Regions from separate parts of the Variovorax sp. FW301-JW7 genome, predicted to be linked through region 2. Evidence: predicted binding sites of a transcription regulator. Region 2 holds the regulator's gene; each other region holds the start of a gene.
The links. The regulator LexA, encoded in region 2, represses DNA repair genes until DNA is damaged. The targets are predictions, from matches to a motif close to ACTGTATNNNNATACAGT.

Region 1 (2,197 bases), on a different contig from region 2:
AGCCAGACCCTGTTCATGCGCGCCCTTGACCTTGTTTGAAGCAGCCGATGCCGAATGCGTGCCGAAGCCGGCACGGCCACGAATCTACCGCGTCTGCGCCCTGTTCAGAACAGGCTGCCCTGCCCCGCGGCGCCGGGCGGGCGGAACGCGCCGGTGTCCAGCGCGATCCGCTCGCGGTTGAAGCCCAGCCGGTTCGTCGCCTTCTGGAAGCGCTGGTGGATCAGGTCGGCCCACAGGCCGCTGCCCTTCATGCGCGTGGCGAAGTCGGCGTCGTAGTCCTTGCCGCCGCGCATCTCGTGGATGCGCGCCATCACGCGCTCGGCGCGCTGCGGGTAATGCAGCTCGAGCCATTCCTTGAAGAGCGGCGCCACCTCCCACGGCAGGCGCACCACGGTGTAGAAGGCGCTGCGCGCGCCGGCCTCCCAGGCGGCTTCGAGCACCTGCTCCATGTCCTCGGTGATGAACGGAATCTGCGGCGCCACGCTCACGCCCACCGGCACGCCGGCCTCGGCCAGGGTGCGGATGGTGCGCAGCCGCCGGTGCGGCGCGGCGGCGCGCGGCTCGAGCTTGCGCGCCAGTTCGCCGTCGAGCGTGGTGATCGTGACGTACACGGCCGCGAGCCGGTCGGCGGCCATGGGCGCGATCAGGTCGAGGTCGCGCTCGACCGCGCTCGACTTGGTGACCAGCGCGAACGGATGCCGCACCTCGCTCAGCAGCTCGATCACGCCGCGCGTGAGCCGCAGCTCGCGCTCGATGGGCTGGTAGCAGTCGGTGGCGGTGCCGATGGCGAGGTTGCTGGGGCGGTAGCCCTTGCGCCCGAGTTCGGCGCGCAGCACTTCCACGAGGTTGCGCTTGGCGATGAGCTTGGTCTCGAAGTCGAGGCCGGGCGAGAGGTTCAGGTAGCTGTGCGTGGGCCGCGCAAAGCAGTAGATGCAGCCGTGCTCGCAGCCGCGGTACGGGTTGAGCGAACGGTCGAACGGGATGTCGGGCGACTCGTTGCTGCTGAGCACCGACTTCACGTCTTCGAAGCGCACCTCGGTGGCCAGCGGCAGCAGTCCGGCGGCTTCGGCCTCGCCCTCTTCCAGCGTGCCCCAGCCGTCGTCGAAGGCGTTGCGCTCGTCTTTGGAGAACCGGTGCGCGAGCCGCGTGGCCGCGCCTCGGCCCTTGATGATGTGGATGGGAACCTGGACGGCGGGCATGGCGAGTCCTTGGAAGGAAACAGGAAACAAGGCGAATAACTGTTTATTCATACAGTATTTCACTTTTGATCCAGAGATGCACAGTTTTTTGTTTCTGTCTTGACAGAAATTCAGGAATTCCTAAACTCGGCACCATGGAACTCACCGACATTCAACGCAAGTTCGTCCTGCACTGGGGCGAGATGGGCTCCATGTGGGGCGTGAACCGCACGGTCTCGCAGATCCACGCCCTGCTCTTCGCGCACGGCAAGCCGATGCACGCCGAGGAGCTGTCGGAAACGCTGGGCGTGGCCCGCTCCAACGTCAGCAACAGCCTGAAGGAACTGCAGGCCTGGAACCTCGTGCGCGTCACCCACACGCTGGGCGACCGGCGCGACTACTTCGAGACCAGCGTCGACGTGTGGGAGCTGTTCCGCACCGTGGTACGCGAGCGCAAGGAGCGCGAGTTCGACCCCACCATCCGCGTGCTGCGCGAGATCGTCGCCAGCCCCGATTTCCAAAAGGAGCCGCCCGATGCGCAGGACCGCATCCGCTCCACCATGGACCTCATGACCAAGCTCGCCACCTGGGCCGACGAGATGCTGCGGCTGTCGCCCGGCACGCTCGACAAGGTGCTCACGCTCGGCGCCAGCGTGCAGAAGTTCGTGCGCGGCGACGGCACACCGCCCCCCGCCCCTCCTGGCGCCGGCAAGGGCGATGACCCCGACGCGCACCACGCCAGCCTGCCCATGATCTGAGAAAGGCTGAGTCCTTTTTTTTGTCTTCTTATTTCTGTTTTGACTGAAATATCGAGAACCAAAAGCACCATGACCCGCTTCGCCCCCGCCACCTACCCGCTCACGGTCTATTTCGACGCCACCTGCCCGCTGTGCACGGCCGAAATGGGCGCCATGCAAGCGCGCGACGCCGCGAAGCGGCTGCGCCTGATCGACTGCTCGCCCGCCGGTTTCGCAAACGGCCCGGCGCCGCGCGAAGCGCTCATGCGTTCGCTGCACGCG
Region 2 (2,197 bases):
TTCGGTGCAGGCCGTGACGTCGATGTGGCCGCCGACGCGGCCCGTTTGAGAAATCAGCTTGAGCTTGGGCAGTTTCTCGATCAGTTGGCGGGATATCTGGCTGCGCTCGCGGATGAGCACGATGACGTCCGCATCCTTGAGGCGAACCGACAGTTGGCCGATGCCCTTGACCGTGTTGGTGTAGACCTTGGCGGCATAGGCGTCCAGTTTGGCGGCGCACTGCAGCTTGCGCACGGCGTCCTGGTAATCGTCGAGGATCACAATGTTCATGGCATGCCATTGTGCCTCGCAGCATCGGCACGTCGCACGTGTGAACGTTTGGATACCCCGTGCCAGATGGCGCCCGGGAGGCCTGTTTCAGGCCGTTGGGGGTGAATCCGCCATGCGCGTGCGGGGCGCGCAGGCACGGCGGGCTCGTTCGCACCTTCTCAGTGCAGGTGGCTGGGGCGGGGCGTGCCGCTCCCGGTTTCCGCAGCTTCCAGAGCGGCGAGCCGGTCGAGTTCGGCGCACACGTCGGCCATGCGGCCGGAAATCACGACCCGGTTGGCGCAGCCGCGCTGCGAGCCTTGCCGGTCGACCACACGGACCACGCGCAGCGGGCGGGCGGGCGTAGCGGCGGATGGCGACGTGGCCGGCATTGGGCTGCCTGCCGTGCGTGCCGTGCAGGCCGGGCGAATGGCCACGTAGCGCAGACCGGCTGCAGCGTCGCTGCTGTCACCGTGCGACGGGCGGCGGGCGGGCATCCAGCGGGTGGCCAGCGATTGCAGGGGCGACCAGAGGTCGGCGATGGCGAGGAGGGCGATTCCCATGTGAACTCCAAAAAAGTATGAGGTTGAACACAGGCAGGATTTCTTGAATCGGCCGCAACAGGGTGATGGCGACTTCGCGCCATACGCCCGCCACCTGTCGCGGCCGGATGAGGTGCTGCTGCTCGTGGGCAGCAGGCCCGGGACCTACATCAGCATGGTGTTGCGGATGAGGCCGACCGCGAGGCCTTCGATTTCAAAGGGCTCGCCGGGCTGGACGATGATGGTCGGGTAGTCGGGGTTCTCGGCGTGCAGCTCGATCACCTGCTTGTTGCGCTTCAGGCGTTTCACGGTGACTTCTTCGCCGAGGCGCGCCACCACGATCTGGCCGTTGCGCGCTTCCTTGGTGGCCTGCACGGCGAGCAGGTCGCCGTCCATGATGCCGGCGTCGCGCATCGACATGCCGCGCACCTTGAGCAGGTAGTCGGGCTGGCGCTGGAACAACGTGTTCTCGACGTAATAGGTCTGGTCGACGTGCTCTTGCGCGAGGATGGGCGAACCCGCCGCCACACGGCCGATGAGCGGCAGCGCGAGCTGGGCCATGCCGGGCAGCGAGAGCGAGAACTGGTTGCCTTCGCGGTGGCGCGTTTCGTGGAGCGAGCGCAGCGCATCGCCCTTGAGGCGGATGCCGCGCGAAGTGCCACTGACGAGTTCGATGACGCCCTTGCGGGCCAGGGCCTGCAGGTGCTCCTCGGCGGCATTGGCCGACTTGAAGCCCAGCTCGTTGGCGATTTCGGCGCGCGTCGGCGGCGCACCGGTGCGTGCGATGGCGGCCTGGATCAGGTCCAGGATCTGCTGCTGGCGGGCGGTAAGCTTCACTGCGAACTGCATAGTGGTTTCCTTGCGGCACTGGCTAGATATCCAGTACCTGTATTTTTAACCAGTTTTCAAAAGTTGACAAGCCATGACTCATTCCTCTTCGTCCGAGACGCGCCGCGTGGTGGTGCTGGGCACCGGCGGCACCATTGCCGGCAAGGCTGCCAGCAGCGGCGACAACATCGGCTACACGGCGGGACAGGTGGGGGTGGCGGACCTGCTGGGCGGCATCGAGGCGCCGGCCGGCGTGACGCTGGTGGCGGAGCAGGTCGCGCAGCTCGACAGCAAGGACATGGACGCCGACACCTGGCGCCAGCTGGCCATGCGCTGCGCACACTGGCTGGCGCAGCCTGATGTGGCTGGCATCGTGATCACGCACGGCACCGACACGCTGGAGGAAACCGCCTTCTTCCTGCACGCCGTGCTGGCGCCGGCCAAGCCGGTGGTGGTGACCTGCGCGATGCGCCCGGCGACGGCCCTGTCGCCTGATGGTCCGCAGAACGTGCGCGACGCGCTCGTGGTGGCTTCGACGCCTGGCGCGCGGGGCGTGACGGTGGTCTGCGCGGGCACGGTCC
Region 3 (2,197 bases), 360 kb from region 2:
GCGCCTCGTCCTGCCAAGCGACGTGCGGCGTGAACTGCAGCGCCCACCAGCCCAGGGCCTCGGGCGGGGGCATGTCGGGGGCGTCGGCTTCTTCGGACTCAGACGACCACTGCAAGGCGATCCAGTGCATCCGGGCCTCCTTTCCATGCGTCGATGCGCACCACCGTGGCCGACGGCGCGGCGGCCGGCGCCACGGGCGGCTGCAGGCGCAGCTGGCGCCGCACGCGGGCGGCGGCCAGCAGCGCGCTCATGCGGGCGTTGCGCGCCGGCACCCGCACCGGCGCGGCCAGCGGCGGCCCCCGGCGCTTGAGCAGGTGCAGCGCGATCTGCGCCGGGTCGCCCGCGCAGCGCTCGGCGCGCAGGCGCAGCCGCGCGGGCGAAGCCGACAGCGCCACCGACTCGGGCCGGCACACGAACAGCAGCACCTCGTGCTGCGCGGCCGCCAGCTGCAGCCGCCGCAACTCGCCCACGCGGGCCTGCGGCAGCCAGGCGACGACGGCGGCGATCTCGGCGCAGCGCAGCGCCTGCTCGCAGGCCCACAGCCGCGCGGCCGGGGCGTCGCTGCGCACGCACATCAGCGCCTCCACCGGCAAGCCCTGCGCCGCCAGCGCGGTGCCGCAGGGTTCGTAGGGCGCACCGACCAGCACCACCGGCCCGCCGCGCGCTTCCACGGCCTGCGCCAGCGCGGGCAGCAGCAGGCGCCAGACATGGGCCTCGGGCGTGGCCTGCAGCAGCTCCGTCATCGCGCCCACGGGCCAGCCGCCGCCGGGCAGCTCGGCGTCGAGCGCGGCATGCCCGGTGGCGACGACCTGCGCGTCGGCCAGGCCGAGTTCGTCGGCGTGCCAGACGCCGCGACCCGCGGCGGTGGAAAAGGAGTCGAGGAAAGGGAGGCCCATGATTGCAGTTGTTAACTGTATTTTTATACAGCATTTCCCGGGTCGCAACCAGCGATCGATTTACCTGCGAAGGCCCGCGCCTTAAGATCGGTTTATTAACAATTAGTGACCATGAGACACAAAAAGATTCATCTGCGGCTTCTGGCCCTCGCCGCGCTCGCCACCCTCGTCTTTGCCGCGGCGCCCGCCTCGGCCCAGCCCGCCAAGCCGCTCCTGATCGGCCAGACCTACGTGCAGACCGGCCCGCTCGCGTCGCTGTCGACCGAGCCGCTGGTGGGCATCCGCGCCATGTTCACCGCGCTGAACGCGAGCGGCGGCGTCAACGGCCGCCCGGTCGAGCTGCGCCAGCTCGACGACGCCTACGACCCCGCCAAGGGCGCCGAGAACGTCAAGACCTTCGCGAAAGACGGCGCCATCGGCGTGCTGATGCCCATCGGCACCTCGTCAGCGGTCGGCGCGCTGAAGGCGGCCAACGAGCTGAAGATTCCCGTCGTCGGCCCGTACACGGGCGCGGGCCCGGTGGTGAAGTTCAGCGAGTTCGGCTTTCCGGTGCGCATCAGCTTCGACGAGGAATACAGCCGCATCGTGAACCACCTGTTCACCATCGGCCTGTCGCGCATCGCCTTCGCGCACAACGACAACCCCGGCGCACGCTCGGCGATGGAGAGCACACAGAAGTTCATTGCCGAACGCGGCGACAAGATGGTCGGCAGCGTGGCCATCAAGAACGACGGCTCCGACGCGGCCGAGCGCGCCGCCGAGCTGGCCAAGCTCAAGCCCAAGGCCGTGGTGCTGTCGGCCACCAACGACGTGGCGGCGAAGTTCATCGCGGCCTACCGCGCGACCGGCGGCGAGACGGCCTTCTATTCGTTCTCCTTCCTGAACGGCCAGAAGCTGTTCCAGGACATCAAGAAGGACGCGGCCGGCGTGGTCATCTCGCAGGTCGTGCCCTATCCGTGGAACAGCGCGATGCCGGTGATTGCCGAGTACCAGGCGGCGATGAAGAAGATCGGCATGACCGAGTTCAGCTACGCGAGCCTGGAGGGCTACGTCACGGCCAAGGTCATGGTCGAAGGCCTGAAGCGCGCAGGCGCCAACCCGACGCCCGAGTCGCTGCAGAAGGGCCTGGAGTCGTTCAAGACGCTCGACCTCGGCGGCATCGCCGTGTCGTACCGGCCCGGCGAGCACCGCGGGCTGACCTTCTCGGAGCTGTCGATGCTCAAGGCCGACGGGCGCTACCTGCGCTGAGGCCTTTCGCTCGCCGGCATGGCGGGCGCAGAATTTCGTTCGTGACGACGCCC
Region 4 (2,197 bases), on a different contig from region 2:
GATGGCTTCGTCGCCCTTCTTGATGGTGCCGATGCGGCGGATGTCCAGGCGCACCGAGGCGTAGAACTTCAGCGCGTTGCCGCCGGTGGTGGTTTCGGGCGAGCCGAACATCACGCCGATCTTCATGCGGATCTGGTTGATGAAGATGACCATGCAATTGGTCTTCTTGATCGTGGCCGTGAGCTTGCGCAGCGCCTGGCTCATCAGGCGGGCCTGCAGGCCGGGCAGCGAGTCGCCCATTTCGCCTTCGATTTCGGCCTTGGGCGTGAGCGCGGCGACCGAGTCGACCACGATCAGGTCGACGGCGCCCGAGCGCACCAGCGAATCGACGATTTCGAGCGCCTGCTCGCCGGTGTCCGGCTGGCTGATCAGCAGGTCGGACAGGTTCACGCCGAGCTTCTGGGCGTACTGCACGTCGAGCGCGTGCTCGGCGTCGACGAAGGCGCAGGTGCCGGCCTGCTTCTGCATGGAGGCAATCACCTGCAGCGTGAGCGTGGTCTTGCCCGAGGATTCCGGGCCGTAGATTTCAACGACGCGGCCACGGGGCAGGCCGCCGACGCCCAGGGCGATGTCCAGGCCCAGCGAGCCGGTGGACACCACCTGGATGTCTTCGAGCGCCTCGCCTTCGCCCAGGCGCATGATCGTGCCCTTGCCGAACTGCTTTTCGATCTGGGCCAGCGCGGCCTGCAGGGCCTTGGCCTTTTCACTGTTGGCGACCGAGATGCTTGCGCCCTTGACGACTGCGTCCATGTGGAAATCTCCTTGAATATCAACGGTTTGTGTCGGGGTTCATCCATCTGCTTTTAACCACAGGCTGGATGCTTGAACAGTAGTGTAGGGGCTCATGGCGTTTCGCAAACCCACTTTAAAGTCAGTTTGCCTTACCATCTAAGGCCATGGCCGACCCCGCCTTTCCCACCGATCCCGACGCCTGGCGCCAGACCCACCTGGGCCGCCTGCTGGGCCATGCGATGCGCCGCTTCGACGAGCGCGTGCTGGCGCTCATGGCGCACGACATCGACGTGCCACTGGCGCTGTCGAACCTGGCGGCGCGCGCCCAGGTGAGCGCGGCGCACATCCACATCACGCGGCACCTGGCGCGCGAGGGCTCGCGCCTGACCGAGCTGGCCGAGCGCGCCGGCATGACCAAGCAGGCCATGGGCACGCTGGTCGACCAGTGCGAGGCCTGGGGGCTGGTCACGCGCGGGCCCGACCCGCTCGATGCGCGCGCGCGGCGCGTGCTGTTCACCGCCGACGGGCTGGCCTGGCTGGACGCCTTCCGCCGCGCCGTGACGCAGACCGAGCGCGAGTTCCGCGCCAGCGTGGGCGACGAGATCGCCACCGTGGTAACCATCGGACTCGAAGCCTATACAGCGGGCTAGACTCGCGTTGAGACAAATGTGAACAGCGCCGGCATGGCGCCTGAATCCGCCGGAGGTGGCTCATGCGAATACTGATTGCCGAAGACGACCAGGTGCTGGCCGATGCCCTGCTGCGCAGCCTGCGCACCTCGGGCGCGGCGGTCGATCACGTGGCCAACGGCTCGCAGGCCGACACCGCGCTCATGACCCACAGCGAGTTCGACCTGCTGATCCTCGACCTCGGGCTGCCCAGCCTGCACGGCATCGAGATCCTCAAGCGCCTGCGCGCGCGCGGCTCGCAGCTGCCGGTGCTGGTGCTCACGGCGGCCGACAGCGTGGAAGAGCGCGTGAAGGGCCTGGACCACGGCGCCGACGACTACATGGCCAAGCCCTTCAGCCTGCAGGAGCTCGAGGCGCGCGTGCGCGCCCTCACGCGACGCGGCATGGGCGCCACCAGCAACGCGATCCGCCACGGCCCGCTGGTCTACGACCAGGCCGGCCGCGTGGCGACCATCGACGGCAAGATGATCGAGCTGTCGGCGCGCGAACTGGGCCTGCTCGAAGTGCTGCTGCAGCGCGCCGGCCGGCTGGTCAGCAAGGACCAGCTGGTGGACCGGCTGTGCGAATGGGGCGAAGAGGTGAGCATCAACGCCATCGAGGTCTACATCCACCGCCTGCGCAAGAAGATCGAAAAAGGACCGGTGCGCATCGCGACGGTGCGCGGGCTGGGCTACTGCCTCGAGAAGATTCCCGGTTGAGCCTGCCCCGCCCGCGCAGAACGCCGTCAGGGCTGCTTGCGCAGGCCGACCAGCAGCGTGGCGCCGGTGTTCGAACGG

Region 1: a site for LexA is predicted at 1,238-1,255, ahead of AC3WQM_RS20385 (PA0069 family radical SAM protein). Genes of this name have one in related genera too.
Region 3: a site for LexA is predicted at 911-928, ahead of imuA (translesion DNA synthesis-associated protein ImuA). Genes of this name have one in related genera too.
Region 4: a site for LexA is predicted at 814-831, ahead of recA (recombinase RecA). Genes of this name have one in related genera too.

Annotation. Positions count from the first base shown of each region.
Region 1 covers NZ_JBYTBC010000007.1:205,913-208,109, forward strand. The annotation lists gene AC3WQM_RS20380 (gluconokinase) at 1-17, opposite strand, end outside; gene AC3WQM_RS20385 (PA0069 family radical SAM protein) at 105-1,199, opposite strand; gene AC3WQM_RS20390 (GbsR/MarR family transcriptional regulator) at 1,334-1,936, shown strand; gene AC3WQM_RS20395 (thiol-disulfide oxidoreductase DCC family protein) at 2,006-2,197, shown strand, end outside.
Region 2 covers NZ_JBYTBC010000003.1:724,077-726,273, forward strand. The annotation lists gene AC3WQM_RS11810 (D-2-hydroxyacid dehydrogenase family protein) at 1-270, opposite strand, end outside; gene AC3WQM_RS11815 (hypothetical protein) at 429-809, opposite strand; gene lexA (transcriptional repressor LexA) at 954-1,637, opposite strand; gene AC3WQM_RS11825 (asparaginase) at 1,711-2,197, shown strand, end outside.
Region 3 covers NZ_JBYTBC010000003.1:361,614-363,810, reverse strand. The annotation lists gene AC3WQM_RS10175 (Y-family DNA polymerase) at 1-130, opposite strand, end outside; gene imuA (translesion DNA synthesis-associated protein ImuA) at 99-896, opposite strand; gene AC3WQM_RS10165 (ABC transporter substrate-binding protein) at 1,008-2,144, shown strand.
Region 4 covers NZ_JBYTBC010000009.1:151,232-153,428, reverse strand. The annotation lists gene recA (recombinase RecA) at 1-750, opposite strand, end outside; gene AC3WQM_RS23505 (MarR family winged helix-turn-helix transcriptional regulator) at 897-1,382, shown strand; gene AC3WQM_RS23500 (response regulator transcription factor) at 1,445-2,119, shown strand; gene AC3WQM_RS23495 (hypothetical protein) at 2,146-2,197, opposite strand, start outside.